DNA from 4 places in the Ruegeria sp. C6 genome. Region 4 is predicted to be linked to each of the others. Evidence: riboswitches for the same ligand, from Rfam matches in the RefSeq annotation. Region 4 holds a riboswitch; each other region holds the start of a gene.
What was found. A riboswitch is a leader RNA that binds a small molecule or an ion and turns the genes downstream of it on or off. The one in region 4 is predicted to bind cobalamin.

Region 1: it holds a riboswitch for cobalamin, as region 4 does, so the genes downstream of both, ACR0MJ_RS14685 (energy-coupling factor ABC transporter permease) here and ACR0MJ_RS11670 (DUF1636 family protein) in region 4, are expected to answer to the same signal.
Region 2: it holds a riboswitch for cobalamin, as region 4 does, so the genes downstream of both, ACR0MJ_RS07830 (hypothetical protein) here and ACR0MJ_RS11670 (DUF1636 family protein) in region 4, are expected to answer to the same signal.
Region 3: it holds a riboswitch for cobalamin, as region 4 does, so the genes downstream of both, ACR0MJ_RS08765 (DUF1636 family protein) here and ACR0MJ_RS11670 (DUF1636 family protein) in region 4, are expected to answer to the same signal.

What each region holds. Positions count from the first base shown of each region.
Region 1 covers NZ_JBQFRW010000004.1:164,799-170,737, forward strand. The annotation lists gene ACR0MJ_RS14670 (hypothetical protein) at 1-576, shown strand, start outside; gene ACR0MJ_RS14675 (AMP-binding protein) at 569-1,990, shown strand; gene ACR0MJ_RS14680 (transglutaminase-like cysteine peptidase) at 2,495-3,118, shown strand; gene ACR0MJ_RS14685 (energy-coupling factor ABC transporter permease) at 3,224-3,907, opposite strand; cobalamin riboswitch at 3,984-4,196, opposite strand; gene ACR0MJ_RS14690 (L,D-transpeptidase) at 4,412-5,074, shown strand; gene ACR0MJ_RS14695 (hypothetical protein) at 5,116-5,388, opposite strand; gene ACR0MJ_RS14700 (heavy metal translocating P-type ATPase) at 5,575-5,939, shown strand, end outside.
Region 2 covers NZ_JBQFRW010000002.1:50,208-56,146, reverse strand. The annotation lists gene ACR0MJ_RS07845 (YbaB/EbfC family nucleoid-associated protein) at 1-265, opposite strand, end outside; gene ACR0MJ_RS07840 (DNA polymerase III subunit gamma/tau) at 501-2,261, opposite strand; gene ACR0MJ_RS07835 (phosphatase domain-containing protein) at 2,434-2,934, shown strand; gene ACR0MJ_RS07830 (hypothetical protein) at 2,939-3,346, opposite strand; cobalamin riboswitch at 3,438-3,658, opposite strand; gene ACR0MJ_RS07825 (alpha/beta fold hydrolase) at 3,780-4,637, shown strand; gene rsgA (ribosome small subunit-dependent GTPase A) at 4,674-5,702, opposite strand; RNA gene ffs (signal recognition particle sRNA small type) at 5,862-5,939, opposite strand, start outside.
Region 3 covers NZ_JBQFRW010000002.1:238,152-244,090, forward strand. The annotation lists gene ACR0MJ_RS08760 (catalase family protein) at 1-862, opposite strand, end outside; cobalamin riboswitch at 1,121-1,328, shown strand; gene ACR0MJ_RS08765 (DUF1636 family protein) at 1,431-1,787, shown strand; gene ACR0MJ_RS08770 (ABC transporter ATP-binding protein) at 1,784-2,569, shown strand; gene ACR0MJ_RS08775 (ABC transporter substrate-binding protein) at 2,588-3,535, shown strand; gene ACR0MJ_RS08780 (iron ABC transporter permease) at 3,537-4,550, shown strand; gene ACR0MJ_RS08785 (LysR substrate-binding domain-containing protein) at 4,605-5,498, opposite strand; gene ACR0MJ_RS08790 (GcvT family protein) at 5,754-5,939, shown strand, end outside.
Region 4 covers NZ_JBQFRW010000003.1:22,664-28,602, forward strand. The annotation lists gene ACR0MJ_RS11650 (ABC transporter substrate-binding protein) at 1-605, shown strand, start outside; gene ACR0MJ_RS11655 (class I SAM-dependent methyltransferase) at 730-1,341, opposite strand; gene ACR0MJ_RS11660 (glycosyltransferase family 2 protein) at 1,334-2,341, opposite strand; gene ACR0MJ_RS11665 (NAD(P)-dependent oxidoreductase) at 2,456-3,442, opposite strand; cobalamin riboswitch at 3,548-3,754, shown strand; gene ACR0MJ_RS11670 (DUF1636 family protein) at 3,840-4,220, shown strand; gene cobW (cobalamin biosynthesis protein CobW) at 4,217-5,272, shown strand; gene cobN (cobaltochelatase subunit CobN) at 5,278-5,939, shown strand, end outside.

The DNA.
Region 1 (5,939 bases), on a different contig from region 4:
AAACCGCATGAGCTTGAGGTGTTCCGATCCGCAGGATTCAGCGAGATCAGCCGCTATTTCTCGGCTCGGGTGTCGCTGCAAGCCGCAACCGGGTCAGCACCGCCGGAAAGCGACGGGTTCGTGGTGGAAGAGTGGGACGGAACAGACCCCGAGGCGCTGTTTCGTCAGGTCTTCGACCTGTCAACTCGCGCATTTTCCGGCAACGCGTTCTACAAACCGATATCCGAGGCAGATTTCCTGGCCATGTATATGCCGGTTGTGCCGATGATGAAGCGCGAGCTGATCCTTTTTGCGCGCCGCCATGACGGGACATTGGCCGGGTTTCTGTTTGGCATTCCCAATTATGCCGAAGGCCCCAATCCGGCATCCGTAATCCTCAAGACCTATGCAAGTCTCGAACCGGGCGCCGGACGGCATCTGGCTCACCGGTTTCACAAGGCGGCGCTCAGGATGGGGTACGAAACCGCCATTCATGCGCTGATCCATGATGACAACACCTCCGCCGAGCGCAGTGCAGCGGAAGGCGCGACAATATTCCGGCGCTATACTTTGCTTGGACGGAAGCTGAATGGCTGACCTGCTGTCCCAATTCGCCGCGGCGGTTAAACGGGTTCCTGACCGGACAGCCATAGTGGACAGCAAGGGCCGCGAGATCACCTTTCAAACCCTGCACACGCGCGTTCAGCACTTGGCAGGTCGGTGGCAGGACAAGGGTATCCAGTCAGGTGATCGCGTGTTGTTGGCCATGCCTGTCAACGCGGACCTATATGCGAGTCTGGCTGCGCTTTGGACCCTTGGCGCAACCGTTGTCTTACCAGAGCCAGCCTTGGGGCTGGCCGGTCTGCGCCACGCCGCCCGAACAACGAAGCCAAAAGCGTTCTGTGCAGCGGGTGCGTATTCTTTGCTGAAGTTTCTGGTTCCGGATCTCTGGACCCTGCCCGTGCTGACGCCTGGTAAAAGCCGCGGTAACCCGGTGGCGCAAAAGGTACAACCGGACGATATCGCCCTTATTTCCTTTACCTCTGGGTCAACCGGCCAGCCCAAAGCCATTCCGCGCTCGCACGCGTTTTTGATGGCGCAGCACGATGCCATCGCACACCTGCTCGACAGCCGTATGGCCGAGCGCGATCTGGTGGCCTTTCCGGTGTTCACGCTGATCAATCTGGCGGCCGGGCGCACAAGTGTTTTACCCAACTGGAGGTTCAGCAAGCTGGACCGCATGTCGACTGTGCAGTTGGAAAGCTGGCTTCAAACGCAACAGATCACCCGGGCCCTCATCCCACCATCGCTATGTGAAAAACTGGTTCAATCCGACGATACCGGTCCGTTGCACACGGTGTTCACCGGCGGCGGTCCGGTGTTTCCGAGTCTTGTCGAGGCGTTGAGAACCCGGCACAGCCTGTCGGTTGTGTGCGTTTATGGGTCGACCGAGGCTGAACCGATTGCCCATCTTGACGCCGCGGATATCACGGTGAAGGATCACCACGACATGGCTGTTGGAAGGGGTCTACTTGTGGGATACCCGGTGCCCGAAATCACGCTCCGCATCCGCGACAATGAAATTCAGGTCGCCGGCGCACATGTGAATGACGGGTATTTGGACCCGACCCACTCGAAGAACAATAAAATCGAAGAAGGTGGTGTCATTTGGCACCGGACCGGTGACGCTGGCGCGCTGGATGATGACGGGCGTTTATGGTTATGGGGGCGCGTCGGGTCCGAAATTGAAGTCTTTTCAGGTACGCTCTTCCCCTTTGCTATCGAAGTCGCGGCACAGAGATGGCCAGGTGTAGATCGATGCGCGCTCGTCAATACCAAAGCAGGCCCCACACTTTGCGTCCAAGGTTCCGCGGATCACATCGACGATTGGACTAAATCTGCGCTTGGTTTTGGCGTTCCAAATGTGATTTCGATTAAGAACATCCCTATGGACAAGCGTCATGCCTCCAAAGTCGATCGTACGAAACTTGCACGCATCATAGAAACCTGACGCAATATGTCTCGTAGGCCACTGAACCTGCCCAACTCATCGCTCCCGTCGCTATGCACGTTAACAGAGGACTGAGTGTAGCGACGAAGTCATTGTTTTAGAATTTCCAATCAAAACCTGCACACCTTGTTCAGGGGAAATCTGCAATTGCCAGTTACATCTGGCCGCATGAAACATATAATCGCAGATACACTGTTAGGGTGCGCCCCGGCGAACGGTTGATACCCATTTCATTGCACAAAGATGTTCAGCTTGACGCGTCATCCAAATCCGTCCCAAACCTCAAGCGTTTATAACCCAGATCTACTAGCGGGTTTTCTTCTATGCCGCTGCAAGAATCTCAATTAAGCTCACCCACACAATCACGACTAAAAACTGCGCGCTCGCGAACTTTGCTGCTCTGCATTTTAAATTGAATAAGCTGTTGTAATGCGTCGATGAACATAAAAGATTGAAATAGAGTTCTCTTGGTTCGGTAGCTTCAGATACCCAGGAGAAACGAGCATGGGGAAAGCAGATATGACAAAACCTACTTCCGCTCAGAAAAAACTCTCGGAACGGTTACCAGTTTATCTATCGTTGGCCTGTATCATATGCAGCTACCTTGTCTCCGCCGCTTCATTGCAAGCTTCTGAGCTTCCCTGGATCAAACTAGATAGAGAGGTTCAGGCGCCATCGGGCGCCAAATCACTCTGCAAAGATTATTCGTGGGCGTGCGCGAATACTCGTACCTCTGGTCTGCCAGAAGCGCAGGAGAAACAGATCGTTAAAGCGATTAACTTGCGCGTCAATCGGAGGATCCGCGCCGTTTCGGATCAAAACCAATACGGGACAAAGGAATACTGGACACTACCAATGCAGGGGTCGGGGGATTGCGAAGATTTCGCTTTGCAAAAGAAGTTTGAACTAATGCAGAACGGCTTGGATCCTACGAAGCTACTTATTGCAACTGTCTTAGACACCAATCGCAGTGGCCATGCAGTTTTAGTTTATCGCTCGAGTGAAGGCGATTTGATTCTGGACAATGTCACCAACAGGATCAAATCGTGGAAGGAAACGAGGTATCTTTTCCTACGAATACAGGACCCAAATCACCCTGATCGTTGGGTACAGGTTTCTAGCGGCTAAAAACAATGTGGCGCGCCTTCGAGACGCGCCACAATAAAATTTTGGTCCTGCGGCTACTGGTTGTTTCGCGGCAACCCAAGTTTGGGACACCGCTTCAAACTTTGGTCAAGCTTTCGCAGCGTTGTACAAACGCGGAGTCACCAGACCTGTACTATTCAAACCGCGCATCGCCTTGGCTGCCGCAAGCACTGCCAGATCAGCAATCGGCTCAATGACGATTACCAGCATATAAGCACCGCCAAAGGATAGAACCGACGCCATGGTTTCTGCGCCGAAACCCTGGCCGTAGAAGGCCCAGAACCCAACCCATGCGACTACTCCTCCCTGATACGTCGCACTCAGCGCAAGAGCTTGGCCATATTTGAGATCAACATATGCTGTGCCGGGTGCGATGATGCGGCTGGCCAGTGCTTGTAGCGCAAATAGCGGCACCAGCAGAGTGGTCAGGTTGATGAAGTACTGCGGAAGATCGAACGGGGCAAAAAACACACCCTGAATCAGGAGACCAGCTGCCAATCCAAAAGCCGCGGGTGCAGCACCGAGAAGCAGAAACAACGTCGACCCCAGGATGAAGTGGACTTCAGAGACACCAACCGGGAAATGCGGCAGGACTTCGAAGAAAAGGAAAACCCCAACGGTGGCGAGCACCGAGCGCATAACGAAAGATGCAGGTCCATTCGCACGCAATGTGGAAAACGTTTCTTTCGCTGCGTAAGTAGCCGCACCTGCGGCGGTAACATAGGAAAGCGCGATTTTGGCACCATTCACGATGCCCGGTTCGATATGCATGTTCTTTCTCCCTACCGCCTCACCCGGCGGCTTGTCAGGTTGAATCGACCGTAAGGCCGACAGGTTCAGTCTGGGCATAGCCCGGCGCTTTACGGCAGGTCTCCTGACTCGCGGGTGCTCGCTCCGCCAACCTTCCCGGTTCCATTACGAACCAGTGGTGTCTTGGCATCGCTCTCCGCTCACAGTTGCGGGGGCAGTTACGGAATTGGCGCCATTGAAAACACCGAACCGTATTCCCTTTTAATCCTTTTGGCTTCCGCCATCAGGAACCGAAAACAAATCACCGCTACAATGGCGGCTTCGCCTGTGTCAATTGTCTTTGCGACCTATTCCAATGTAAACTCGACCGAAGCAGGATTCACGCAACTGGTCACGTGATCAACTGGGTAATCCAAGCGTTACCTGAAACCTCTTGAAGCTCTAGCTGCTAGAGGCTTTAAGATTCGAATTAATTCGCGATAGTGCGATCCAAATACGTTAAACTTGTGAACCAGGACGAGACCTATGCTTACAAGGCGCCATTTCATTCAATCCACCACAGCGCTGTTCTCGGCGTCTGCGGCCAGTCCATTGATCGCCAAAACTTGGCCAACCGCATCGCAGAAGACCTATTGGGACAGTCAGGTCACGCCAATTGGTTACGATCCAATGACCTCAAATCCGTGGGGTGTTCATGACCGTTTTTTACCAAGACGCGTCGCGGCAAATGATGGTTTGGTTCCAGGTGACATCCATGTGGATGCCGTCGCGCGCTATCTCTACCATATCGAAGAAGGCGGGACCGCAATGCGCTATGGCGTAGCGATCGCGCGCGGGAACCTTTACGAGCCCGGCACCTATGTTATCCGCCGAAAGGTCGAATGGCCACACTGGACACCAACCGCTTCAATGATCGAGCGCAACCCCGAATACGCGGAATTCCGGAATGGCATGGAGCCCGGGCCGAATAATGCTCTCGGCTCTCGTGCCCTTTATCTATACGTTGGAGACCGAGACACATATCTCAGAATTCACGGCACGCCTGAGCCAAGAAGCATCGGCGGTCGCGCAAGTTCCGGATGTGTGAGAATGATCATGGCCCATATCAATGACCTCTACCCAAACGTGAAAACCGGCTCGACCGCTTTCCTATACTCTGCCGAAGATAGCGTCACAGCCCGCTCATGAATATTGGGCAGCGTACATGGACGTCGCTGCCCTCATTTCGATCAGGCGTCGCGCGCAATGCAGATCGGAGCGCCATTCGTCGCGCGCAATGGTACCAATGTCGTCTCGACGGGTCCGCTGTGCTCATACCAAAAGCAATTGTCTTCGGGCAGGAGGCGCGCTGTGGTCAAATCCTGCGCCGGCCCTGCCAGCGCTACGACCGAATCTGGCACGTTGCCTGGTTCAAGTGCTTTGCTTTTGGCCCCGGTGAACTGGGCTGAGCAACCAGCCGTAATCGAGACTAACGTGATGGTAATTGCGATCCGTTTCTGCATTGATCTGTTCCAAATTTTTTGCGTCACCTGCAATTAGATTGCATCCACACGGCCGGCCCGCAAGACGAAATGAACTAACAATATCGCAGGCAAAGAACCCGGATGAAAAAAATACAAAAGGTATTGAAGCTCTAGTTACTGTAGGAACTATTTACAAAGGACCATAGAGATTCTTGAGGTCCAATCATGTCATCCGATACCCATAGCCACGACCATGGCCACGAAAACAAACATGGTCACCACGCATGCGGTAGCGGCGGGTGTGGCGACATCGCCCCCGCCGGTCCAATTCCTGAAGGTGGTAGAAGCTTTCAGGTCTCTGGCCTTGATTGCGCCGAAGAGGTGGCGATCCTGAACCGTGTCGTCGGCCCGAAAGCAGGTGGCGAAGAGCATCTTGCATTTGATGTGATCAACGGTCGGATGACACTTCTTGAAAGTGCTGCCAAGTTATCTGACGAAGATGTCATGCTGCTGGTTGCCAGTACTGGTATGACCGCCAAACCATGGGATGACGGAAATGCCGCCCAGGACCAGGCGGCGCATATTGCACG
Region 2 (5,939 bases), on a different contig from region 4:
CCTTGGTTTGGGCGTCCTTGATCGCGGCGAGGATGAGGTCTTCGACCACTTCCTTATCGTCACCGTTAAAGATCGACGGGTCGATATCCAGACCTTTCAACTCGCCCTTGGCGGTCGCGGTGGCCTTGACCAGCCCGGCACCGGATTCGCCGACAACCATGATGGTGTTCAGCTCTTCCTGCATGTCAGTCATCTTGGTCTGCAGATCCTGCGCGGATTTCATCATCTTGGCCATGTCACCCAGGCCGCCTAAACCTTTTAGCATCGGTAATCTCCTGTCACTCGATTTGTGGCCTAGATACGAAGCGTAACCGTGCGGCACAAGAGGTCAGGATACTCCCGCCCGTCGTCAAGGTCTTTGGCAAGACCTTTCCTCCCGTTGGGCCCGGCAGCGCGCAAGGCGCGCTGCCGGGCCCAAAGCCGCTCAGGGGTATCGGTGCCAGCCGATGGCCCGTGGCGGGTGCGGGAGCATTTGGTTGAGGTGCGCTTATGCTCGAAAGTCAGTCCTCTTCAAACGGGTCCCATTCGTCTTCGACCTCGGGCAGGGCTTCGGTTTCGACTTGAGCGGCGCGTTGTTCTGCGGTTTCGATGCTCTTGATCCGCGCTTTCGGGAAATGAGTCAGCACTGCTTGCACCAGAGGATGCTGTTCAGCCTCGGCTTTCAGGGCCAAGTCTGCAGCGTCCCGTACCTCGGCAATGGTCGGTGCGTTGCCCTCAGCGACAATAGAAACGGCCCACCGGTTGCCTGTCCAACGCTGCAGCGACGCGCCCAATCGTTGTGACAGGTCGGTCGGGGCGTTGTCGGTTGGGGCAAACTCGATCCTACCCGGTTGGTAGGATACCAGACGCACGCCGTTTTCGACCTCGACCAACAACTTCACGTCCCGGTTGGCTCGGATCAGTTCGACCACATGTTCAAATGTTGGATAGCGTGCCAGCGCTGCCTGCACATCTTGGGCCAGCGCAGCTGTTGGCCCGCCTGCGTTGCCGCCGATTCCCGATGCGGCATAGGCCGATCGGGCCACAGCCTGTGGCGCGGCAGGAGCATGTCCCGGCGCACCGATTCCCCTGCCGGGGCCACCATTGGGCGGCGGAGGCGTATCTTGCAGACGCTTGATCAGCTCCTCCGGGCTAGGCAAGTCGGCCACATGGGTCAGGCGGATCACGGCCATTTCCGCAGCCATCATTGCGTTGGGTGCGGCGGAAACTTCCTCGAGCGCTTTCAGCAGCATTTGCCACATGCGTGTAAGGACTCGCATGGGCAGAGCCTCGGCCATTTGTTGACCTCGGGCGCGTTCGTCGGGGGAAACGGTGGGATCTTCGGCGGCATCCGGGGTGATCTTGACCACCGAAACCCAATGCGTGATTTCAGCCAGATCGCGTAAGACGGCGAGTGGATCAGCCCCTTCGGCATATTGCCCGCTCAGCTCGGTCAACGCGCCTGCAGCATCGCCGCGCAGGATCATATCCATCAGATCCAGCACCCGGCCCCGATCGGCCAGCCCCAGCATCGCGCGCACCTGATCCGCGCTGGTTTCACCGGCCCCGTGCGAGATCGCCTGATCAAGCAGCGAGGTCGCATCCCGCGCCGATCCCTCGGCGGCCCGGGTGATCAACGATAACGCATCCTCGGCAATCTGTGCCCCCTCGGCACCTGCAATTTTGCGCAGCAGTCCGATCATATCCTCCGGCTCGATCCGGCGCAGATCAAAGCGCTGGCAACGGGACAGGACGGTCACCGGGACCTTGCGAATCTCGGTGGTGGCAAAGATGAACTTCACGTGTTCGGGGGGTTCTTCCAGCGTCTTGAGCAGCGCGTTAAAAGCGCTGGTCGACAGCATGTGAACCTCGTCGATTATATAGATCTTGTAGCGCGCGGATGCAGCGCGATAGCGTACGCTGTCGATGATCTCGCGGATGTCATTGACACCGGTGCGGCTGGCGGCGTCCATCTCCATCACGTCGACATGGCGGCCCTCCATGATGGCTACGCAGTGTTCACATTGACCGCAGGGTTCGGTGGTAGGGCCGCCGCTGCCATCGGGACCGATGCAGTTCATACCCTTGGCTATGATCCGAGCGGTCGTCGTCTTGCCGGTACCGCGGATGCCGGTCATGATGAAGGCCTGCGCGATCCGGTCCGCCTCGAAGGCGTTTTTCAGAGTGCGCACCATGGCGTCTTGACCGACCAGATCGGCAAAGGTTTCGGGGCGGTATTTGCGGGCAAGAACCTGGTAGGCGGGGCTGGGCGTCTCGGTCATGTCTGCTCTGTCGGATTCGCGTTACGCCGCAGCGTAGAGGCCCCCGCCGCCCGCGTCCACAGCCAGCCGGGACGATTTTCATTTTGGAATGCGTGGGTATGCGGCTAAAATCCACTCTATTCTATTTACTGGACCAGTATGTTGTTGGGTGAAGTTTGTTTGGGGGGAGATTATGTCGCAACTGGTGGTTTATGCGTTGCAGGTTGGCGGAGGTACGTTGGCCTTGTCCTCAATGCCTGGGCGTGGAGGAACGTATACAGAAGACCTTGATCTTATCGCAGACTGGAAGCCGGGACTTGTGATCTCGATGACCACTGAGGTCGAGATGATTCAGGATGGTGCGCGGAATTTTGGCGCTGATATTCAGGGGCGTGCCAGCAGATGGGTGCATTTGCCGATCGAAGATTTTGGCACGCCACCCAAGGAGATTGTGGAGCGCTGGCCCCGCGTTGGCGCGACTGCCCGTCAGGCGTTGTCAGGTGGTGGCCGTGTGCTAGTGCATTGCCGTGGTGGCTGTGGCCGATCCGGGATGGTGGTTCTGCGTCTGATGGTTGAATGCGGTGAACGGCCTGAGGCGGCATTGAAGCGATTGCGTACGGTGCGTCCTTGCGCAGTCGAGACAAATGCCCAGATGCTTTGGGCCGTTGAACCGGCCCGTGTTCAAGCCGTTTGACGGCCTAGACACCAACATGTGGCGAGATTTCGCCACCGGTATGTGGTACCAGAAGCGAAGCCTCAAGCATGGCGCACGGATGGTTCCTCAGCAGGTCAGAGGGCAGGCTGCTGAACTCGGTCCCGAACATCATGTCAGCGTAGTCATCAAGCCGGTCGATCGCAGTTTCAGGATCGGCGCCGCAGAATACGCGGATCTGATCACATTGGGCGCGAAAGCGGGCGGTACACCCCTCTGGGCAGTGCGACAGGTCTATGCTGCCTTCAATTTCGAACTCAGGTTTTGTGATCGGCTGTGCAGACGACATGGCCTGCGTCAGAGCCCGCGCCATCTGCGCCAATGCGGGGCAGGGTGCGCCAGTACGTTGGCACACGGTCGCCGTGAATTCGTGTGTTTTGGTCTTCCAGATCATCAATGCGCCCTCCGCGCGCAAGGCGAGGGCGTGGCACAGGTTGGTCGTTGCGGAGCACGATCAAACCCGTCCCGGACACCCCGCCCGAGTTTCGGTTCTACATCCGATGGCAGGTCTCCTGACTTGCGGGTCATCGCTTTGCCGACCTTCCCAGCCTTCAAGGCCAGTGGTATCTCGGCATTGCTCTCCGCTTACAGTTGCGGGGGCAGTCTCGGACTAGGTTCTTTCCGGATTTATCCGGGCAGAACCGCACCGTGTTCCCTTTTCATCCCGGCCCGATTGGGCGCGAGAACCATCGCGCCATGGCTAGCGGCTGCGCCGTGCCCGAGTCAAGAAGATTGCGTCAGGCAAGTGACGTACGGTCCAGCCACGTCAACCTTGACTTGAGGCGCTTCGGGTGAACTGATCAGTTCAGTCGGTATTGGAGGGCACCATGTTGGACACGCAGCTGGCGGTTGTGACCGAGGATTTTCAGATCCCGTCCGACCCGGCAATGTTGTCGGCGCGGCTTTACCGTCCGGTTGCCGACCCCGAAAAGGTGGTCGTCATAAACGGTGCGACTGGGGTGCCGAGGGATTACTATCAGTACTTCGCCCGATGGCTTGCCGAAGAACAGGGCATGGCCTGCCTGACCTATGACTACCGGGATTTTGGTCACTCTTTGGTGGGTTCGCAAAAGCGGTCAAATGTCACCATGGCCGATTGGGCGTTGATCGACATTCCAGCCGCCCGGGCCGAGATGCGCCGACGGTTTCCGCAGGCCAAGCTATGGAGCATCGGTCATTCCTTGGGCGGAATGTTTGGCCCGATCCAACCCGATATCGATCAGATTGACAGGATGATCTGTGTCTGTTCGGGTCTGGTAACGCTGGCGGATCACCCTTGGCCTTATCGCGCTTTGGCGGCGTTGTTTTGGTATGGTCACGCGCCGCTGGTGGTCAAGGCGCTTGGCTACCTGCCCGGGCGGTTGGTCGGGTTTGGATCGGACCTGCCTGCCCAAGTCTATTGGCAATGGCGCAAATGGTGCACCGCCCCCAAAAGCTATGTGCCAGAGATCGGCACGACACTGCCCGCCGCCCGCTGGAAAGACTTGGGCAAACGTGTCGATCTGTTTACCTTCGCAGATGATGAAATGGTGCCGCCGGATGCTGTCTGGCGTCTTGCCGATCTCTATGGACCCAAAGCCGGGCGCCATCTGCTTGCACCAAGCGAATTCGGAGTGTCCAAGATCGGCCATATCGGTGCATTCGCAAGACGGAATGCGGCAGTCTGGCCTAGGCTGATCGCCTGATAGCGCTGGGCACCGGTAGGTCGGTGCCCAGCTTCGTTATAGCCCTTTACGGGATTTTTTCTCGTGCATCACGCTGCGCACCATCTTGCCGAAAGCCTTGTCACGGGCGCGGGCCTGCGCCACCGAAGCGGAATTGTGTTGGTCTTCGCGCCGCAGCTTGCGCCAGCGGTCCAGCCGCGCGGGATCAAGCGTACCAGCGTCGATTGCCGCCTGCACCGCACATCCGGGCTCAGACTCGTGCTGACAATCCGAGAAGCGGCAATCCAGGCTGAGGTCTGAGATGTCCGAAAATACCTCATCCAACCCCTCCTGCGCATCCAGCAGACGCAACGCGCGCATGCCGGGCGTATCGATCAGCCAGCCGCCATTGCGCATGCGATGCAAGGCGCGTGCAGTTGTTGTGTGCCTGCCGCGCGCATCGTCTTCGCGAATACCTGCGGTGGCCTGATCCTGCCCCGTCATCCCGTTGGCGAGCGTCGTTTTCCCAACGCCGGATGATCCAAGCAAGGCGCTGGTTTGTCCTTTCGGACACCACGACAGAACTTGTTCGAGATCGCCGTGATCCAGCGCGTTGACCGCAAGTACCGTCAGAAACGGGGCGAGCGATTGGGCTTGATCTACATAAAGGCTCGGATCATCGCACATGTCCGATTTGGTCAGAACGACCACCGGATAGCAGCCTGCCTGATGCGCCAGCGCAAGATACCGCTCCAATCGTGGCAGATTAAAATCGGCGTTGCAGGAACTGACGATGAACAGCACGTCTACATTTGCAGCGATCAACTGCGCTGCAGCTCCGGTACCTGCCGCTCGGCGTTGAAGCAGGCTTCGCCGGTCCAGCATACGGCGTATTCGTTTGTTTTCATCCACCAGAACCCAATCTCCGACGGCATATGCACCGGTTGATTGATCCGGAGATAACAAAGGCGATTCACCTTCAGGGCTCAGCCCGATCAGTCGATCCCGGTGTACGGCCGAGATGCGATACGGAAGAAGAGACGGATCAGCCGTATGCTGAGCCGCGAAATGAGAGGACCATCCGAGGTCCGATAAGGAAAGTAACATTGGTCTGCCTGTGATCAGAAACAGCAATCCCGTCGAATGGCAATCGCGCATCCGCCGGCGACGTGTTCAGGCAATCAGTTGATCGGAAAGGATCAGAACCGGTCTGCCCGAAGGGTTTTTGCTACAATCATAAACGCCCTCCTGCGGCTGATAGGTTCTAAGTGAGAGGTTGGACATCGACCCAAGCGGGGCTCGTTGTGGCTGCTTCCTTCCGGACCTGACCAGGTTGGCGAGGCG
Region 3 (5,939 bases), on a different contig from region 4:
CATCTGGTTGCGGGTCGCATGCCCACCCGATGCGATTGTCGAGCACATCGAATTCGTCGGCCGGGCGCGGGGGCTCAATCACACACAGCTCGAAGTGATTATCTCCATCGGCCACATCTTGCCGCAAACACTGCCCGATCCCATCTGGGTCGTCTACCGGATGTGCCGGAATTTTTGGTTTCGCGCTGCGGGCCAAGTATCTGACCGTTAGATCGGGGCCCAGCCGATACGGTGTTGTCGACCAGAAATGGACCTCAAAAGGCGAGTGCATATAGTTCGAGGCAAAACCACTCGCGACGCGAAACTGACGCTTGCCTTCACGAGTGAGGAAGGCGCGAAATCCTGCGCGCAGCCCTTTGGTGATCAACCTAAGGCTCCATTTTCGTCGCCCTTTGATCGCGTGCTGGACCGCTTGTAATGTGGCGACAAGCCTGCCCAATCGCTCATATTCATCGGGGACGTAGCTGGGAAACACATCCTGATCGACCAATACGAAATCGAACTCGTCGCTGAGTTGTGTGGTCCCCAGATGCGCAAGTGCCTCGGCGTCGATCAGCTTGGGGCCTGGCACGTCAAAAAGCTTGATCGCCATCCCGTGGGCATCCGATTTCCGGTCATCCAGATGCGCGCCGTTGGAAAAGCGAAGTGCGGCTGAATAGGCAGCGGGCTGTTCAAACAGGCCGTGACGGAACTGTTCTGGTAGATCGTTTCTGACAGTGAATGTTGCAGCCACGCACCCGTGACTGCGCCCATGCTGAGCCCTTAAGCGATGGCCTTTCCACCGTGCAACGGCCTCGAGATTGTGGTCAATGACATCATCAACAATATCCGGCGGCAATGCGTTTTGCGAAACATGCGTCAAAGAACCGTCTCCTTGGATAAACCCAGGCAATGATCAAACAGGGGTAAGGCGCTGACAAAGCTAAACCTCTAAATTTGTTCAGCTTACCTCAGATTGTCTAATTTCCAAACACACCAACTATGGACAGCCGTGGCCAGACAAATTCGGCGCGCAGCCCAACCCATTCGGTTGGTGCTACGGACACGTGGTTGCCCGCGCTCGATCCTCGACCAGAGTTGGGTGCCTTCGACTTTATCATTGACGTGTCCGGTGTTCTCGGGCACTCAATCGATTGATGGTTCCCGGTGGTGTTGCCGCGGGATGAAAAGGGAATACGGTGAGGTTTGCCAAAAGGTGCCAATTCCGTAACTGCCCCCGCAACTGTAAGCGGTGAGCAAGGCCAAACAGCCACTGGTCCACAGGGTCGGGAAGGTTGGCCGAGCGCGGACCCGCAAGTCAGGAGACCTGCCATCAGATGTTTAACCAACCCGGGGCGGGGCGTCCTGGAAGGAGGCTTTGATGGCGCGTCAATCGCGTGTTTACATTGTCGGCAGCTTCCGCATGCGCTTGGAAACAAGTGGAGTGGACCATGCCAGATACGCCTGATCATTTCATTCTAGTCTGCGAAAGCTGCACTGAAGGGCTGCCCCTTGATGAAATTTGCGATGCGTTGACCGGGAAATTACATCGCAGTTTTGCGATCCGCGCGTCGTCTTGCATGGCAGGCTGCGATAGTCCCAGAACGGTTGGGTTCCAGGCCGTAGGAAAGGCGCAATACCTTTTTGGTGGCATTCAGACCGCGGATGAGGTGCAGGCGCTGGCTGAGTTTGCAGCGCAGTATCGTGAAAGCCCGGATGGCTGGACAAATGCCACTGATCGCCCGCAGGCGTTGTTCAATAAAACCCTCTCGCGCATGCCGCGGATCGAACAGGGGGCATCGCAATGACGTTGCGACCCTTTCTGATTGCCGAAAACCTTGAGTATTATGCCCTTAACGGAGATGTCCTGTTGCAGGGCGTCTCGTTCGAGTTGGACGAGGGTTCCATTCTAGCCATCGCCGGCCCGAACGGGGCGGGGAAAACGACGCTTCTCAATCTGTTGTGCGGCGCTGAGCCGCTGGCACTTGGCGATGTTCGGATCAAAGGACGCAGTCTGAAACAGCTCTCCGCCAAAGAGCGTGCGCGCATGATCGCAGTGGTAGGTCAGCAGGAACTGCCCGATGGACGCTTGGCGTTACGCGATTATGTTGCGCTGGGGCAAATACCCATCCGTGCGGACCGCTCTACCGAAGGCCACGCGCAAGAGCTGGACCGGATTTTAGACCTGACCGGTCTCGCCAATCTCGCGGACAAGCGCATGGCCCAACTGTCTGGAGGCGAACGTCAGCGTGCCCATATCGCACGTGCTTTGGCGCAGAACCCTTCGTTGCTGTTTCTGGACGAACCGACCAACCATCTGGATCCTGATGCAAAAGGGCGGATGCTGTCTTTGGTCGCCGAGCTTGGGATCACCGTGGTCATGATCGTACACGATCTGGTCATGATCCCCGAATTCGCCACACACGTGGCGCTGATGAAATCGACCCTCATGATCGAGTTTGGGTCGGTGGACAAGGTGCTGACACCCGAAAGAGTCCGCGAAACTTTTGGCGTTGATTTCCTCTGCTTTCTCCACGAAGGCCGCGTGATCCCGGCGCTTGATATTCGAAGAACCACAGTCTCAACTTAGTCGAAGGAACACACTGAGATGAAATACATCTGGCCCGTGGCGTTGGCCACCGCCATGGCAAGCGGTGCTGCTGCGCAAGAAGTCACCGTAGACAACTGCGGCGAACCGCTGGTTTTTGATACCGCGCCCAAGCGCCTGGTTGTGCATGACATGAACATGACCGATATGGCCTTTGCATTGGGTCTGCAGGACAAGATCGTCGGCCTGACCGGCATCACCGGCTGGTACAAGACCAGCCCTGATTTTGATGCCCTGCGCGGCGACATCCCCGAGCTTGCGCCGAAATATCCGACCGTCGAAAACCTGGTGGCGGTTGAACCCGACCTGTTCTTTGCCGGTTGGTACTATGGCATGAAGCCGGGTGGTGATGTGACCCCAGATACATTGGAACCGTTCGGAATCAAGACCTTGGTTCTAACCGAAAGCTGTGTCCATCTGGACAAGGATCGCCCCGAAGCCAGCATGGATCTTCTGTTTGGCGATGTGTTGCGCTTGGGCAAGGTGATGCAAGTCGAAGACAAGGCCGAAGCTCTGGTCTCGGGCTGGAAAGAGCAGCTGGCAGCGATCGAAGCCAAGACTGCTGAACTGCCCAAGCCCCGCGTCTTTCTTCTGGATGGTCCTGCAGATGCTCCGTTTACCGCCGGTAAATTCGCGATTCCCGATGCGATGATCACTGCCGCCGGTGGTGAAAACGTCACTCATGACATGGACACGAGCTGGGGCCGCACTTCGTGGGAGGCCGTTGCCGCATCGAACCCGGAATTCCTGGTTTTGTTGGATTATCAGACCGGCAATGGTGCCGAGGACACCTTCAAGTTCCTGCAGGAACATCCCGTCATGTCGCAGACTGATGCCGTCAAGAACGAACGCTGGATCGGATTGCGCTACGAAGAGCTGACGCCCGGACCGGCAAATATCGAAGCGATCTCGAAGATGGCGCGCGCGATGCATCCGGGTCAGAGCTGATATGGGCCGATTGGGCCTGACGTTGTTGCTGGGGGCGGTCGTTCTGGCCGCCCTTTTGCTGATTTCCACAATCTACGGCACAACCTCGATACCTTTGTCCGAGACCTTCACCGCAATCTTGCGCGGTACCGGGTTGCAGGACGGAGAGATGTCGCCGCTGCATAGGATCGTATTCGACCTGCGATTGCCCCGCGCGTTGTTTGCAGCCGTGATCGGTGCCGGGCTGGGCATCGTTGGCGTGGTGCTGCAAACGACCACACGTAATGACCTTGCCGATCCATTTCTGTTCGGCCTGTCCTCGGGTGCGGCAGCGGGGGCGGTGTTTGTAATTACCGTGACCGGAGATATTCTGGGTTTCTGGACTCTGCCTCTGGCTGCCTTTTGCGGCGGTCTTGTGGCGTCGGGCATCGTGCTGGCGCTGGTTCATGGGCTTCGCACCAGCGCACCGGAAAAGCTGATCCTTGCGGGTCTGGCTGTGTCATTTTTGTTTTCGGCCATCACCAACTATCTGATCTTCGCCGGTGATAGCCGCGCCGCCCATTCTGTCATCTTCTGGATGCTGGGGGGGCTGGGCCTGGCCCGTTGGGAGACGTTCCCGCTGGTGTGCATCGGTCTGCTGCTGATCCTGAGCTATTCGCTTTATCGCAGCCGTTGGTTGGATGCGCTGCTGACCGGGGATTTGACTGCCGCAACTCTGGGTGTGCCGGTTCGGGGTCTGCGGTTCAGCATGTTTTTCACCGCAGCTTTGGCAACGGCCGTGTTTGTTTCCGTAGCCGGAGTGATTGGTTTTGTCGGTCTGATGGTGCCGCATATTGCGCGCGGGATCGCAGGTCCCCTGCACAAAAACCTTCTACCTACCGCCGCTATGGTTGGTGCTGCCTTGTTGACCGGCTCTGACATTCTCAGCAGGCTTCTGCTGGCTCCGCAGGAATTGCCGGTGGGGATCGTCACAACTTCAATCGGATCGGTGTTTGTGTTCTTGCTTTTATTCAGGACTGCGAGAAATCAACGGTAAGGCCCTCGATCTTCGCTCCCAAGATATTTCGTACTGATCAGGTCTGAGCCGAGTTTAAACCTTTCCGTCAGCCGCTTGGCCGAGCCACTTGAACACAAGCTTGGCGCGGTCGGATGAGGTGTTGTGTAGTTTCACGTAGAAATCCAGTTGCGATGAGATGGTTTGCGGCAACAGTCTGACCAGTTTTCCGGATGCGGTCAGCTCCGAGGTCAGTCCCTCCCATCCCAGCACTGCGCCCATATCGTCCTGAGCGGCCTGAAGCGCAATCGTGTAATTGTTGACCCGATGCGCGGAATTCAGCGGGCCTTCATAGCCCAGTTTACGGGTCCAGGCCCGCCAATCGGTCCAACCGGTATCTGGTGCATCAAGATGGATGAGCGGCACTTTGGCGATCTCGCCGACATGCTCGATTGGGTTCTGTTTCGCAAACCGAGGGCTGCATAAGGCCATGATGTTGTCGTGAAACAAGGTCTTGATAATCCCTGAATCCCGGCGTGTATCACCGTAGTGAATGCTTAGATCACATTTTGAGGTATCGACCCCGAGATCGGTCACAACTTGTGTCACAGAAACATGGCCATGCGTTTTCCAAAACTGGGCAAGCCGTGGTGTAAGCCAAAGCGAGCTGACCGCCGTAGAGGAACGGATCGTCACGCCTTTGTGGTCATACTGTCGGCGCAACTGCCCAAGGGCCTCGCTGATCCCTTCAAGGCCACGTTGAAGGGCGACCAGCAAATAGGCTCCGCTTTCGGTAAGTTCGACGCCGCGATGATGGCGCAGAAACAGCGCGCATTGCAGCTCGTTCTCAAGCGCTTTGACCTGATGGCTGATCGCTGCGGGCGTAACATTCAGCTCTTCAGCAGCAGTTTTGAAACTCACATGCCGCGCTGCGGTTTCAAAGCTGATCAGAGAGCTTAGGGGCGGAAGATCATATGGGCGGTTGGGCAAGATGTTTTGACCTGTGACAAGTTGAAAACCCGATAATAAGAACGCAATCAGCAGCGATTTGGCTTAGTTCATCTTATGCAGAGTGAATCTTTTTGCAATTGCCCGCCAGCAGTTCAATGTGAAAATTCGCCACAACCGTTTGAGACATGATCTAGGGATGTGCCAAGGGTCCTCAAGCCCCTTGGACATCATATCGATCTTTCCTCATGCAATTCGATCCCCGGTTGGTCGTGCACAATTTGAAGGAGTTGCAGTATGCAGTCACATGCAAAAGTCGTGGTTGTCGGTGGTGGATGCGTCGGGGCGTCAATTCTATATGGGCTGACCGAACATGGATGCTCTGATGCCGTTATGCTGGAACGCACCACACTGACCTCGGGTTCGACGTGGCATGCGGCTGGTTTGCTAGTAACCTTTGTGCGGTCGCACAACGTGTCGAAG
Region 4 (5,939 bases):
TCGTTGTCAACCGCACCGCGTTCGAAGGACAACCAATGCCGCAAACGCGGCAGGAACTGATCGAAGCGCTGCGCGCCCGCCCGGATGATTTTCGGGGCAAAGTCGGCACTTATGACGTGCGCCAGTCGGGATTGGGCTATTTGTTCGCGACGCAGGACGCCCGCGCCTCGGAAACCTATTGGCGCTTGATGGAGGTTTTGGGCGGCCTGGACGTGCGGCTGTATTGTTGTTCGGGCGACATGATTAACGACCTGGCGGATGGTACGATCGCGGTGGCCTACAACGTGCTTGGCAGTTATGCGGCGGTACGAACAGAAGGAAAGGATGCCCTTCAGATCATTCTGCCTTCGGATTTTCAGACGACGATGATGCGAACCGCCATGGTAACTGGCAAAAGCCGCTTGCCGGAGGAAGCGGAAACCTTTGTCCGGCACCTGACCACGCTGAATCCGGAATCAATGGCAGCACTGCCACTTCTGGACACGCAGGACTCCACGACCGAAAGCGCAGCGATTGCGCTGGACCCTGCGCTGTTGACGTTCCTCGATACGCTGAAGCGCAGAAAGTTCCTGTCTGCCTGGGAAAGTGCCGCTATTCAAAAATGATCGGACTTAGACAACAACCCTATCCGTCATCGCTGAACTTGTTGCTTAACACTGTTGACGCTGGAAGACATCAGCCAGCCCAGATTACGTCGCACGAATCTATAATCAGAAAAATGATCTCGGCTCAAAGTTTCTCGACGGCCACCTGCGCCCCCATGATGGCCTTGAGCCGCAGCCCCGCAGAATGTGCCCCGAGGAATTCGTGGAACGCACGCATCACGTCATCTTTCCACCACCCTCGCCTGTGATAATCGTCAAGCATGATTACGCCGCCTTCGATCATCTTGGGCAGCAAAGCATCCAGATCCGTTTTTACGCCCTCGTAGGAATGGTCGCCGTCCAAATAGGCAAACCCGATGCTTTGATCTTCAAACAGACTCAGCGCTGGTCGCGAATAGTCGCGAATGATCGAAATTTGCCCCTTGGCAATCTCGGTGCTGTATTTGCCCGTCACTGCCTCGTAAATTCGATCCATATCCTTTTGCGTGCGCGCTCCGGCAAGCGAAGCACCGCCATCCGGGTCTTGCTGTACTTGCCAGGGATCGATGAGGCACAATTTCGAGGGCTGCAGCTCTTCCAGCAGAATCCGCGAAAACTCGCCCTTCCAAACGCCAATTTCAACGCTCAGCCGTCCATGCGGCATGGTCTTGAGCATTTCGCGCCGCAGGGAATCCTTCCGCTCGCGCTGCTCAGCTTGCTTCTTGCGGCGATCCTCAGCAGATACAGCTTCACCCATAGACGTCTTCTCCGGTAGAGGAATTTTGCAACGCTTCAACCAGATCAACCCAGTCCGGTCTGGCTCTCAATTCTTCGGCTTTCGATCTGTGCCACTCACATGCTTGGTGATGGAGGTCTGCCAATTGCGGATCTGCCATCATCTCAGATTTGATGTCGTGCATAGCCGGCATGTGTTCCAGAATTGAGCGATCCTCAACATCATTGTGGTTCATCATGAGCCAGTACTTGAGCCCTTGATCCTGCCCCACATGATTGGTGCGCCCACGGTCGCGCTTGACCAAAAAGCTATCAGTGCTGCGCACAGCATAATGATGAATGCGCGCGAATTCATGGCTGAAACCACGCCATGCTTTCCATTTCACTTGGTCTGCTGGGTACAGGTTCCCGCCCGAATCCCGCCACAACACGCCTTCGTATGGCGCGTCAGGGTTCGGTGCATCTTCTGGATTGATCCTGGGACGATGGGCGCGAAAACGGCTGAATTTTCCGTTGTTGCGGAACAGCGTTTTGAACCCTTTGGTCCGGTGATGCGGATAGCCGTCTTCGGTGGCGGCCAGAAAGAAAGTCTCAGGTACAGGTCGATCAACGAAATCGTTCTGACCCGCGTTTCCGAACATGCGCCAGCAGATCGAGATCGCGTCCGCCACGCCACTGGCCTCAACGAGGCTTCTTATATCACTATTGGGCAAACGGATATTGATATACTCGTCCACATCCAAACTGAGAATCCAATCCGATGACAGATAGCTTGGGTGATTCCGCGCAAGCGAAAATGCACGAACCTGCGGCGCGGCGCGCGGACCCAGTCTGTTTCGTTCGTGGTGAGCCCAGCCAAGCACTTGCAACCGGTCACCCATGGCATCGGTACCATCAGCGCAATCATTGGTATAAATCAGAATGTCATCAAAACCGATTGCGTGGTTGTAGGCCACCCAATCGATCATGAAAGGCCCTTCGTTTTTCATCGTTGTTACGATGAGAAAGGTCTCATTCGTCATAAGTTGTTCTCTTGCCTGTGCCGGTGTTGGACTACTGTTGACCTATTTAGAATAGCCCCAGAATTTTGTCCAACCAGGTCGCCAGACAGCCGCAACGCTTGCCGATTATTTGATCTACCGATTCTGCGGGATCACCTCGTAACCCGGTTCTTCTGGCTCGTCGTCCAGCATCTCGGTTGGGAACCCTGGCGCCTGGATCTCCAGTCCGGTCGCGTCCTCTAGCCGCCTGATGATGTTCGGGGACAGTTCACGCTCACCATATCGCGCGATGCCATCTTCGAAAATCTTGATCATCAATGGGTTTATCTCAAGGGGAACTCCGGCACGGTCGGCGACCTCCTGAAACAGACCGATATCTTTTTTCACCAGGTCCATGGTGAAGGAAATATCGCGCGAGCCGTTCAGGATGACCTGACTTTCGGTCTCGTGCACGAAGGATGTGCCTGACGATATCTTGATCGCCTCATAGGTGGTTCCAAGGTCCATGCCGGCGGCCTTGGCTGTCACCAATGCCTCGGCGCAGGTGATCAGGTTGGCGGTAGCCAGATAATTGGTCAACACCTTCAGAACAGAGGCCGAGCCCAGATCGCCCGTGTGCAAAATGCGCCGCCCCATGGTGGTCAGGAATGGCAGGATACGTTCAAAAGTCTCACGATCACAGCCTGCGAAGATCGAGATATTACCCGTCGCTGCCCGGTGACATCCGCCCGAAACCGGGCAATCCACCGCTGCGCCGCCTCGTTCGATGACCATTGCGCCAAGGCGTTTGACTTCGGCTTCGTCGGTGGTCGACATTTCCATCCAGATTTTGCCAGGGCCGACCTCTGGCAACATTTCCTGCATCACCGCATCCGAGGCCGCAGGAGAAGGCAAACAGGTTATCACCGCATCGCAATCACGCATCAGCTGCGCCGGACTTTCGGCGGCTTTGGCACCTTTGGCGACGAATTCGGTCACCAGATCCGGGTTCAGGTCATGAACCGTCAGATCGATACCGTTTCGTAGCAGCGATCCAGATAGCTTGCCCCCTACATTCCCCAGCCCGATAAACCCTACCTTCATGCGCGGTATCCTCCTGTTCGCATCTTGCTGCCATGCCAGCACGTCGTTGCAGAAGTATCATGCCGCCCAGCGACCCCGACAGGTCGCTTTTTATCCGCTTTTTCACGGATCGGCGCGACTCGCTTGACAAGCAACCCTGCCCTGCCGCATGTCCCTTTCGTTGGTGTCTGCGAGAGCAGATGAAAAGGGAATGCGTCAGCGGTTTTTGCCGTCAAACGCAGCCGCCCCCGCGACCGTGACCGGAGAGGGTGCCCAAAGCCACTGGCAGTATGGCCGGGAAGGCGGGACATCCGACAGAGGCCTCCTCTGACATCCGCAAGCCGGGAGACCTGCCAACGCCCGAAGATGAAACCGGACGGGGTGTTCCGGTGTGGGGCTGTGATCGGCCCGCATGAAACCCCGTCCCCCACGAAGAGGATTTGGGGGGATGAGAGACATGACCGAGACCGCACCGGTCGAACTGCTGGTTTGCACTACCTGCCGTCGCGGGCTGCCTGTCGAGGATGACGCCCAGCGCCCCGGCACGTTGCTGCACAAGGCGCTTGAACAGGCGGGCCTGCCCGAAGGCATTACCTTGAAAGCTGTGGAATGCCTGTCGAATTGCGATGAAGGCTGCTCGATCGTGCTACGCGGAGGACCGGATCGCTGGACTTTCGTGTATGAGCATCTGAACGAGATCGACCATGTCGAAACCATCGTCGAAGGCGCAGCCAAATACCTCGCCACCGAGGACGGTTTGGTCAAATGGCGCGAACGTCCCGAACATTTCCGCAAAAACTGTGCGGCCCGCATTCCCCCGATTGGAGCCCTGAAATGAGCAATCTCGAGAAACTCCCCGTCACTGTGATCACCGGCTTTTTGGGCTCGGGCAAAACCACACTGGTGCGCCATCTGATGCAGAACCCGCAGGGCAAGCGTCTGGCGGTGGTCGTCAACGAATTCGGCGATGTCGGCGTCGATGGCGATATCCTGAAGTCCTGCGCCATTCCTGATTGCCCGGCGGAAAACATCATGGAACTGGCCAATGGTTGCATCTGCTGCACCGTGGCCGATGATTTCATCCCGACCATTGAAGCCCTGATGGCACTAGAGCCGCGCCCCGATCACATCCTGATCGAAACCTCCGGTCTTGCCCTGCCAAAACCGCTGCTGAAGGCGTTCGACTGGCCCGATATCCGCTCGAAAATCACCGTCGATGGCGTGATTGCTCTGGCCGATGCCGAGGCCGTGGCCGCTGGTCGGTTCGCTCCGAATGTCGAGGCGGTGGATGCGCAACGCATGGCAGATGACTCGATTGATCATGAAACTCCCTTGTCCGAGGTGTTCGAGGATCAGATTTCCTGCGCCGACATCATTCTGCTGACCAAGCCCGATCTGGCTGGCCCGGAAGGCGTTGCGAAAGCGAAAGAGATCATCGCCGCCGAAGCGCCCCGCCCCATGCCCGTGGTCGAAGTGGCCGAGGGTGCCGTGGACGTCCGCGTCGTGCTGGGTCTAGAAGCCGCGGCCGAGGATGACATGGACGCGCGTCCCAGCCATCACGACGGCCATCACGATCACGAGCATGACGATTTCGAAAGCATCATCGTTGAACTGCCCGAGCAAATCGATCCGATTGATCTGGTCGCCAAGATTGAACGATTGGCCAACGAGTTGAATATCCTGCGCGTCAAAGGCTATGCCGCCGTTCAGGGCAAGCCCATGCGCCTACTGGTTCAGGCCGTCGGTGCGCGCGTGCGTCACCAATATGACCGCCCGTGGGAGCCCGGCGAAGACCGTCGCTCGCGCCTTGTGGTCATTGCCGAGCATGACGATATCAAAGAGGCCGAGATCCGCGATATCCTCGTGGGTGTAACCGAGGCTGCCGAGTAAGACTTATGCACGTCGTCTTCCGCGAAAGCCATGGGCTCGAAGAAACCGAGACCCCGACCGATCTGGGTCAGAGCCCGGCGGACCTTGTGGTGCTGTCCTTTTCCGACAGTGACCTTGGCGCTTTCGCGGCGGGATGGCATCGTGGAAGTGGGCCTGAAGGACGCATGCCAACGATGCGGCTGGCCAATCTGACGGCGCTGAAGCATCCCCTCTCAGTCGACACATATGTCGAGCAGACACTGGAGGGCGCAAAGGGCATCCTGATCCGTCTGATCGGTGGAGTGCCCTATTGGGCCTACGGCTTGCAGCAGGTTCTGGCGCTGGCGCAGGCCAAAGGGATTGCACTGGCCGTGCTGCCCGCAGACGGTCGCGAGGATACGCGGCTGGATGATTACTCTACCCTGCCTGTCTCGACCCTGCGGCGGCTGGCGCATCTGTGCGACACCGGCGGTGAGGTCGCAGCGCAGGCCGCTCTGGCGCAGATGGCACTGGCTGCGGGGTTGTATGCAGGTCCGGTCATGGGCGCGAAGACCATCCCTGAATGCGGTGCCTGGTGCCCAGATCGCGGCGTGATCCCTGCAGAAAACGCTCTGCCCGGTGATGCGAAACGTATCATCGTAACCTTCTATCGTGCTTATCTGACCTCGGCGGACACAGCCCCAATCGC